Regions from separate parts of the Microbacterium sp. ARD31 genome, predicted to be linked through region 1. Evidence: riboswitches for the same ligand, from Rfam matches in the RefSeq annotation. Region 1 holds a riboswitch; each other region holds the start of a gene.
What was found. A riboswitch is a leader RNA that binds a small molecule or an ion and turns the genes downstream of it on or off. The one in region 1 is predicted to bind glycine.
Positions count from the first base shown of each region.

Region 2: another riboswitch for glycine. It lies ahead of gcvP (aminomethyl-transferring glycine dehydrogenase); the one in region 1 lies ahead of Q9S36_RS07300 (glycine cleavage system aminomethyltransferase GcvT).
Region 3: another riboswitch for glycine. It lies ahead of Q9S36_RS03660 (L-serine ammonia-lyase); the one in region 1 lies ahead of Q9S36_RS07300 (glycine cleavage system aminomethyltransferase GcvT).

Region 1 covers NZ_JAUZVE010000002.1:124,519-127,785, forward strand. The annotation lists gene gcvP (aminomethyl-transferring glycine dehydrogenase) at 1-306, opposite strand, end outside; gene gcvH (glycine cleavage system protein GcvH) at 381-764, opposite strand; gene Q9S36_RS07300 (glycine cleavage system aminomethyltransferase GcvT) at 761-1,939, opposite strand; glycine riboswitch at 2,094-2,186, opposite strand; gene Q9S36_RS07305 (MarP family serine protease) at 2,240-3,267, opposite strand, start outside.
Region 2 covers NZ_JAUZVE010000057.1:29,300-32,566, forward strand. The annotation lists gene Q9S36_RS45275 (bifunctional nuclease family protein) at 1-382, shown strand, start outside; gene Q9S36_RS45280 (MerR family transcriptional regulator) at 630-1,199, shown strand; glycine riboswitch at 1,296-1,402, shown strand; gene gcvP (aminomethyl-transferring glycine dehydrogenase) at 1,519-3,267, shown strand, end outside.
Region 3 covers NZ_JAUZVE010000001.1:716,414-719,680, reverse strand. The annotation lists gene Q9S36_RS03665 (MarP family serine protease) at 65-1,237, shown strand; glycine riboswitch at 1,303-1,388, shown strand; glycine riboswitch at 1,389-1,482, shown strand; gene Q9S36_RS03660 (L-serine ammonia-lyase) at 1,557-2,921, shown strand; gene gcvT (glycine cleavage system aminomethyltransferase GcvT) at 2,933-3,267, shown strand, end outside.

The sequences.
Region 1 (3,267 bases):
GATGAGCGCCTCGAGCCGCCCCTGCGATATCTCGGGCTGGTACGGGGTGTAGGCGGTGTACCACGACGGGTTCTCGAGCACGTTCCGCGCGATCACCGACGGGGTGAACGTGTCGTAGTAGCCCAGCCCGATCATCGGCCGGGCGACGCGGTTCTGCGAGGCGAGCGCGCGCAGCTCGGCGAGGGCCTCGGCCTCGGTCGCGGCGGCCGGGATGTCGCTCGTCGAGCGGGCGTCCACCTGGATGGATGCCGGAACGGCGCGTCGCACGAGGGCGTCGACGTCTTCGTAGCCGAGGGCGTCGAGCATGACGCGCTGCGCGTCGGCGTCGAGGCCGATGTGCCGGGCGGCGAAGGTGCCGCCCGCGACCGATCCGGGCCCGCTCACGCGTCCCCGCCGGTGAGTTCGACGTAGGCGGCACGATCCATGAGACCCTCCACCGCGGTCGGGTCGACGGTGATCTTCAGCAGCCACCCGTCCCCGTAGGGAGACGAGTTCACCAGCGAAGGGTCGTCGACGGCGGCGTCGTTCGTCTCGGCGACCTCGCCGGTGAGCGGTGCGTACAGTTCGCCGACGGACTTCGTCGACTCGATCTCGCCGCACACCTCGCCCGCCGTGACGGCCGATCCGGTGGACGGGAGCTCCACGAACACCACGTCGCCGAGCTTGTCGGCGGCGTAGTCGGTGATGCCGACCGTGGCGGTGGTGCCGTCGAGGGCCACCCACTCGTGCTCAGCGGTGTACTTGAGGCTGTTGAGATCGGTCACTTCTTCCTCCGGTAGAAAGGCGGGGCGGTCACGGTCGCGGGGATGCGGGTTCCGCGCACGTCGAGATACAGCACGGTGCCGGCGGCGGATGCCGCGGGGGCGACGAAGGCCATGGCGATGGGGTGGCCGAGGGTCGGGCTGAGCGCGCCGGAGGTGACCTCGCCGACGCGCGACGCGTCCGGCGCGTCCCCGTCGAAGACGCCGTACCCGGCGCGTCCGGCTCGGCGCCCCTCGGCGACGAGCCCGACGAGGACGGGCGCGTCCGTGAGGTCGCGCCCGGCGAGCGCGGCCTTGCCGACGAAGTCGTCCTTGTCCGTCACGACGACCCGGCCCAGGCCCGCCTGGGCGGGGGCGATGTCGCGCGTCAGCTCGTGGCCGTAGAGCGGCATGCCGGCCTCGAGGCGCAGGGTGTCGCGCGCGGCCAGGCCCGCCGGCACCAGCCCGAGCGGTTCGCCGGCGCGGAGCAGGGCGTCCCAGAGCGCCTCGGCACGGGTGACGGGCACGAGCAGCTCGAAGCCGTCCTCGCCGGTGTAGCCGGTGCGGCACACGAGCACACCGGTCTCGTCGAACGACGCGCTGGTCGTGGCGTAGTACGGCACGTCTGCGAGCGGTCGCTGCCACCCCGTCAGCTCGGGCGTCGCCTCGAGGACCGCCCGTGCCGCCGGACCCTGCACGGCGAGCAGGCCGTAGCCATCCGAGACGTCCTCGACGCGGGCATGCGTGCCGGGGATGAACGCGAACGACCCGTCCTGGCCGGTGAGGGGCGGCGGCGGCGGGAACATCGCCACCCGCTCGGCGAGGGCTTCGGCGACCGCGTCGCGATTGCCCGCGTTGGCGATGACGAGGTAGCGGTCGTCGGCGAGGCGGTAGACGATCACGTCGTCGATGATGCCGCCGTCGGCCGCCAGCACGAGCGAGTACTTCGCCCTGCCCTCGGCGAGCGCCGAGAGCCGGCCGGCGAGCGCGTAGTCGAGATACGCCCCGGCGTGCGTGCCGGTGACGAGGAACTCCGCCATGTGCGAGATGTCGAACAGTCCCGCGCTCTCGCGGACGGCCTTGTGCTCGGCCAGGTCGGACGAGTAGCGCACCGGCATGAGCCAGCCGCCGAAGTCCGTGAACGAGGCGCCGAGCGCTTCGTGGCGCCCACGCAGCGGCGTGGAGCGAGGGTCTGGCATGAGTTCTCCCGTCGGTCGGGCAGGCGCGGGTCCGCGCCTATCGAACTCCCCCTCTGTCATGGGCCTGAGAGTTTCGCATCGGCATCCGTTCGTCAAGGGGATGCCGGTGCTTTCACCGTCGGCGGATGTCGAAGACATCTCTTTCCAGAGTGGCCCGACCTCAGCGGTACGCGTACCTGAGAGATTGGCGGGGAGGCTTGCTCCTTCGGTGCCCGGCGTAGTGCCGGGGCTCTCCCGCAGAGGTCATCGAGCCGGTTCTGTTGCTGTTCAGTTGCGGGGCCAGCATAGCGCCCCCGACCGTCACGACGTGCAGGCGCCCGTGGACACCGGCTGCTCGAACGCATCCGCCTGGGCGAGGACGGGCAGCAGCTCGGCCGTCGTCATCGCGTAGCCGACCTCGCGGCCGTCGTCCGCCCGCGCGAACACCACGCCGGCGACGTCGCCGTCGGTGGTCAGCAGCGGGCCGCCGGAGTTGCCCGGCACGACCTGCGCCTGCAGCGCGTAGATCTCGCGTGGGGCGCTGGCGTCCTCGTAGATGTCCGGCACGGGCGCCGAGGTGGCGGACAGGACGCGGGCGGGGCCCGACGAGAACGGGCCGCCGTACGGGTAGCCCTGCACGACCGCCGACGCACCCGGCTCCAGCGGTTCGGTGATGCCGAGAGCGGCCGCATCCAGATCGTCGATCTCGATGACAGCGAGGTCGTCGACCGGATCGAAGTAGACCACGCGGCCCTCGCGGGCGGCGCGGCCGGGGAGCTCGACCACCGGTGCGTCGACCCCTGCCACGACGTGCGCGTTGGTCACGACGAGGTCGGGAGCCGCGACGAACCCGCTGCCCGTGGAGCTCGTCCCGCAGGCGTACGCCACGCCCGAGATCAGTCCGACCGAGGCCGCTGCGGCCTCGAGACGCGGTGAATCCAGCGCGATGGCCGGCAGGGGTCCGGTCTCGGTCTCGGGGGCGAGGAGACCGCCCAGTCGTGGAATGCCCTCGTCGAGGACGGCGGCCCGCAGCTGCGCGAGCGTGGTCTGCACGGGCCGGGGGGTCAGCGAGTCGATCGTGCGCAGCACCGTCGATGAGCCGATCGCGGGCGCCACCACCGGCATCCCAGTCGCGACGAGTCCCTGCCCGACGAACGAGGCGGCGAGCGCGGCGATGACGACGCTCGCGGCGCCGCCGAGGAGGCGCTCGAAGCCGCGGAGGGGGGTGCGGTCGACGCCGCGCCGCAGGGCCATGCCGATGCCGCCGCCGATCGCGATGCCGACCACCAGGAGCAGCAGGGTGCCGCCGATGACGACGAGGGGCCGCCACTGCTGAGTGGGCAGGGCGT
Region 2 (3,267 bases), on a different contig from region 1:
CTACCTGCCGATCTGGATCGGAGCGGTCGAGGCCACGGCCATCGCCTTCGCCCAGCAGGGCGTCACCCCACCGCGCCCCCTGACGCACGACCTGATGCGCGACGTGCTCGCCGCCACCGGGCAGCGCCTCGACGAGGTGCGCATCGTCGACATGCAGGAGGGCATCTTCTACGCCCAGCTCGTCTTCGACGGCGGCGCCGAGGTGGGCGCCCGCCCGTCCGACTCCATCGCGCTCGCCCTGCGCACCGGCACCCGGATCGTGTGCGCGGAGTCGGTGCTCGAGGAGGCCGGGCTCGCCGTGCCGGCCGAGCAGGAGGACGAGGTCGAGCGCTTCCGCGAGTTCCTCGACCACGTCTCGCCGGACGACTTCGAGTCCCACTGACCCCAGCGCCAACACTCACCCTCAGGTTGAGGTTGAGGGTTGCGACACGCCGCGGGCGTGGATGGACAAGCCGGAGCGACGGGCTTACCGTGAACTGTCTTCGTTGTAACTCCACCGCTGTGGTTGCCCCGTCCGCGGGACGCCCCAGTGGATCCTTCCCCCCAGGAGTTACCGCACAACGGAGGAACTGACCTGGAGGGTCGCTGTGGGTAGCAACGAGAACGACCAGGGCGCGGACGCCGCCCAGATCACCGCTGCGGCGGAGGCCGCCGAGCTCGCCGAGGAGCAGGGCCTGCTCTTCGACGACGACGTCTCGCCGCTGCCCAGCGACACCGGCTACCGCGGTCCCACCGCGTGCAACGCCGCCGGCATCACCTACCGCCAGCTCGACTACTGGGCCCGCACCGGTCTGGTCGAGCCCAGCGTGCGCGGTGCCGCCGGCTCCGGCTCGCAGCGGCTCTACTCCTTCCGCGACATCCTCATCCTCAAGGTGGTCAAGCGGCTGCTCGACGCCGGCATCTCGCTGCAGCAGATCCGCACCGCGACCGCCCACCTGCGCCAGCGCGGCACCGACGACCTGACCCGCGTGACCTTGATGAGCGACGGCGCCTCGGTCTACGAGTGCACCAGCAACGACGAGGTCATCGACCTCCTCCAGGGTGGTCAGGGTGTCTTCGGCATCGCGATCGGCGGGGTCTGGCGCGAGATCGAGGGCACCCTGGCCGAGCTCCCGAGCGAGCGTGCCGCCGAGGAGCCCGCCGCCCCGGTCGCCGGCGACGAGCTGGCCGCGCGGCGCGCCGCCCGCCAGACCGGCTGACAGACCACTCCCACCGCACGATCCTCCGACGAAGCCGCCCGCGACACCGGGCGGCTTCGCCCATTTGTGTTGCGTATCGCTAAACTCGTGGTGCCGACATCCCGCACGGGAGAGTCGTCGCGCCCGGTCGTGAGGCCGGGCCGGTGCGCCGAAGGGGCAATTCCTCCCCGGAACCTCTCAGGCACCAGGACCGTGCGGGTTGGCACTCTGGAGGCCTCCTGGCCGACAGAGGGGGAGGTCCAGCCAGTGACCTCTGGGAGACTCCGTGACGGACGCCACCTCCAGCCCCTCGACCGGTCCCGCGACCGGCCCCGCGTCGGTGACCGACGCCAGCGCCCTGGGGGAGTTCGTGCCCCGGCACATCGGCCCTGACGACGCCGCGATCGCGCACATGCTCGCCGCCGTGGGCCACGAGTCGCTCGAGTCGCTGATGGCGGCCGCCGTCCCCGGGGGGATCCGCACGGCTGCGGCCCTCGACCTGCCGGACCCGCTCGACGAGGAGGCCACCGCCCGCGCGCTGCGCACGCTGGCCTCGCAGAACCGCCCGGCCGAGGCGATGATCGGCCTGGGCTACCACGGCACGATCACGCCCCCGGTGATCCGCCGCAACGTGCTGGAGGACCCCTCCTGGTACACCGCGTACACGCCGTACCAGCCGGAGATCTCCCAGGGCCGCCTCGAGGCGCTGCTGAACTTCCAGACCGTGGTCGCCGACCTGACCGGCCTGCCCACCGCCAACGCCTCGCTCCTCGACGAGGGCACCGCCGCCGCCGAGGCGATGACGCTCGTGCGCCGTGCGCAGCGCACCGCGGCCGGCCCCTTCGTGATCGACGCCGACGCCCTGCCGCAGACCATCGACGTGGTCCGCACGCGCGCGGAGGGGATGGGCATCGAGGTGGTGGTCGCCGACCTGGCCGCCGGCCTCCCCGAGGGCGACCTGTGCGGCGTCCTCGTCCAGTACCCCGGCGCCTCGGGTGCCGTGGCCGACCCCCGTCCCGTGATCGAGGCGGCCCACGAGCGCGGCGCGCTGGCCGTGGTGTCGGCCGACATGCTCGCCCTGGCCCTGCTGGAGGCCCCGGGCACGTTCGGCGCCGACGTCGTCGTCGGCTCGTCCCAGCGCTTCGGCGTACCCCTCTTCTACGGCGGACCGCACGCCGGGTTCATGTCCGTCTCGGCCGGCCTCGAGCGGCACCTGCCCGGCCGGCTCGTGGGCGTCTCGGTGGACGCCGAGGGCCGTCCGGCGTACCGCCTCGCGCTCCAGACCCGCGAGCAGCACATCCGCCGCGACAAGGCGACCTCCAACATCTGCACGGCGCAGGTGCTGCTCGCCGTCGTCGCCTCGATGTACGCCGTCTACCACGGCCCCGAGGGCCTGCGCCGGATCGCGCAGCGCACCCACGACCACGCCTCCCGCATCGCGGCTGCCCTGCGGGCCGGGGGAGTGGAGGTCGTCAACGACACCTGGTTCGACACGCTGACCGTGGCGGTGCCGGGCCGCGCCGGCGACGTCGTCGCGGCTGCGCGCACCATGGGACTGCACCTGCGCCTGATCGACGACGACCACGTCGGCCTCTCGACCAGCGAGCGCACCTCGGCGTCGACCGTCGCCGCGGTGCTGCGCTCCTTCGGGGTCGCCGCCGTGGACGAGGCCCCGGCAAGCGGGCTGCCCGAGGAGCTGCACCGCACGACGGACTTCCTCACCCACGAGGTCTTCCACGCCCACCACAGCGAGACCCAGATGCTGCGCTACCTGCACAAGCTCTCGGGCCGCGACTACGCACTGGACCGCGGCATGATCCCGCTCGGTTCGTGCACCATGAAGCTCAACGCGACCACCGAGATGGAGCCGGTCAGCCTGCCCGGGTTCGCCGACCTGCACCCGTTCGCCCCGGCCCAGGACGCCACCGGCTACCGCGAGCTCGTCGACGACCTCGAGTCGTGGCTCGCGGAGGTCACCGGCTACGACAAGGTCTCCGTGCAGCCCAACGCCGGGTCCCAGGGCGAGCTGGCCGGCCTGCTGGCGATCCGCGGCTACCACCGGGCCAACGGCGACCTCGACCGCAACATC
Region 3 (3,267 bases), on a different contig from region 1:
CGGCCTACGCTGATCGGGAGGAACCGCCGGCTCTCCCGGGCGGACTCGTCAAGGGAGGCCCGCCGTGCTCGTCGTCGACATCATCGTCGTGCTCGTGCTCATCGCCGCGCTGTTCGGCGGACTCCTGCGGGGTCTCGTGGCCACCGCCGGCACGCTCGTCGGCATCGTTCTCGGCGCCGTCGTCGCCGTGTGGCTCACCCCCGTCATCGCGCCCGCCTTCACGGGCTGGGAGTACCGCAGCCTCGTGCTGGCGATCATCGCCCTCGGCATCGTGGCCCTCCTCGCCGCGCTCGGGACGGCCGTCGGCAGACGCCTCCGCCGCGGCGTCGACCGCGCGCGGCTCGCCCCGCTCGACCGCATCCTCGGCGGCGTCGTGAACACCGCCGCGGCCGCCGTCGTGCTGCTGCTCACGAGCGGCGCGATCGTCGGCTCCGGGATGCCGGTGGTCGCCCCCGCCGTCGCGTCCTCCCGCGTCCTGGGCGCCCTCGACGCCCTCACCCCGCCGGCGGTCGATTCCGCGCTCGCCGAGTTCCGCGGCTTCATCGTCGACGAGGGCATCCCGCGCGTCGGGGAGCTCCTGGCGCCCGAGGTGGAGCCGACGGCGCCCCCCGTCTCGCTGGACGATCCCGCGCTCGAGCGGGCCGCGGCATCCGTCGCCCGCATCAGCGGCAACGCCTACGCGTGCGGTGCGTCGCTCACCGGGTCGGGGTTCGTCGCCGCGCCCGATCTCGTCGTCACGAACGCCCACGTCGTCGCCGGTGTCGACGAGCCGCTGGTCGAACTGCCGGGACGGGATGCCGAGGAGGGCCGCATCGTCTACTTCGACCCCATCGACGACCTCGCCGTCATCAGCGTCGACGGCCTCGACGCGGCACCGCTCGAGATCGTCGACCCGGTCGCGGCGGGGACCCCCGTCGCGGTCCAGGGCTACCCGCTGGGCGGTCCCTTCACGAGCAGTGCCGCCTACGTCCTCTCGGTCGGCAGCGCCGTCGTCTCCGACATCTACGAGGACAGCTCGCAGCCGCGCGAGATCTACGCCCTCGAGGCGAACGTGCGTCCGGGCAACTCGGGCGGTCCCCTCCTCACCGAGGACGGCGAGGTGGCGGGTGTGGTCTTCGCCCGCGGCCAGGATGACGCGACCCGCGGGTACGCCATGACGACCGCCGAACTGCGCCCCGCGCTCCAGGTCTCGCCGGGCGACGCGACCGTCTCCTCCGGCGCCTGCACGACGGACTGACCGGGCCGTATCGGCGCGGCGGGCCCCGGTGATAGGCTCGCGCTCACAACCGCACACCGGACCATCGCGTCTGCTCGGGAGAAGCCCTCGTGGCTGCCGAAGGAGCAATCCCTCCCCGGAATCTCTCAGGCCCCCGTACCGAGCCGACATGGTCACTCTGAAAAGCGGCACCCTCGTGGTGCCCGCCGACGGGGCAAGCGGGCATCGCCCGCGAAATCTCTCAGGCCGATGACAGAGGGGGAGGAACTCACCCGCATCCCGCTGCGCCGTCAGGAGTTCCGTTGTTCCCCTCACCTCACCCCTCCGCCGGGTCGACACGATGTCCCTGAGCATCGGCGTCTTCGACCTGTTCACCGTGGGCATCGGGCCGTCGAGCTCGCACACGGTGGGTCCGATGCGCGCGGCCGCCGACTTCGTCTCGCGCATCGACGCGGACCGTGCCGCGCGGGTGCGGGTCGACCTGTACGGCTCCCTCGCGGCGACGGGACGTGGCCACGGCACGCTGACCGCCGTGCTGCTGGGACTCGAGGGGCTGCAGCCGGAGGAGGTCCTCCCGGCCGAAGTCGAGGAGCGCACTGCCGCGATCGCCGAGGCGCGTCGCGTCCGGCTGGGCGGCACGGGCGACGTGCCGCTGTGCGAGGACGACATCGTCCTGCACCCGCTGACAATCCTGCCCGCGCACACGAACGGACTGCGGCTGCAGGCGTGGGACGAGGACGATGTGCTCCTCGACGAGGCCGTCTACTACTCGATCGGCGGCGGGTTCATCGTCCGCGACGGCGAGGCTGCCGGCACGGCGGATGCGGCGCCCGTGCCGTTCCCGTTCGAGACGGCGGCGGAGCTCCTGGCCCACTGCGAGCGCGAGGGCTTTTCGATGGCCGAGGTCCAGCGGCGCAACGAGCGGGTCTCCCGCACCGACGACGACATCGTCTCCGGCATCCTCCACCTCGCCGACGTCATGGTCGACAGCGTCGCCTCCGGGGCGGCGCGCGAGGGGATGCTGCCGGGCGGCCTGCGCGTGCCGCGGCGGGCTCCGGCCTGGCACGCGCGCCTGCGGCGCGACGACCCGACCGGCGACGATCCCGCGCTCTGGCAGGAATGGGTCAACTTCGTGGCCCTCGCCGTCAACGAGGAGAACGCGTCCGGCGGACGGATCGTCACGGCCCCCACGAACGGCGCGGCGGGCATCATCCCCGCCGTGCTCCACTACGCGACCCACTACGCCGCGCCGGCGCGCCCCCGCGAAGAGGTCGTCGTGCCGTTCCTGCTGACGGCCGCCGCGATCGGCGTCCTCTACAAGGCGCGCGCCTCGATCTCGGGCGCCGAGGTCGGCTGCCAGGGGGAGGTCGGGTCCGCGTCGTCGATGGCGGCTGCCGGACTCGCCGAGGTCCTCGGCGGAACGCCCCGGCAGGTCGAGAACGCCGCCGAGATCGCAATGGAGCACAACCTCGGCCTCACGTGCGACCCGATCGGCGGTCTCGTGCAGATCCCGTGCATCGAACGTAACGCGATCGCCGCGGCGAAGGCGATCAACGCCGCCAAGATGGCGCTGTGGGGCGACGGCACCCACCGCGTGTCGCTCGACGAGGTCATCGTGACCATGCGCGAGACGGGGCGGGACATGAGCAGCAAGTACAAGGAGACGGCGCTCGGCGGCCTCGCGGTCAGCGTCGTGGAATGTTGAGCGGAGACGGCATGACCGAGACCACGACCGAGCCGCGGCGATCGCCGCTGCACGAGCTGCACGAGCGGCTCGGCGCGTCCTTCACCGACTTCGGCGGCTGGCTCATGCCCGTCCGCTACACGTCGGACCTCGCCGAGCACCACGCGGTGCGCCGTGCGGCGGGGATCTTCGACATCTCGCACATGGCCGAGCTCCGCATCGAAGGGACGGATGCCGCGGCGTTCCTCGACCGCGCGTTGGCCGGCCGCCTGTCGACGATGAAGGTCGGCAAGGCGAAGTACTCCCTCGTCCTCGCCGCCGACGGCGGCATCGTCGACGACGTCATCGTGTACCGCATCGCCGACGG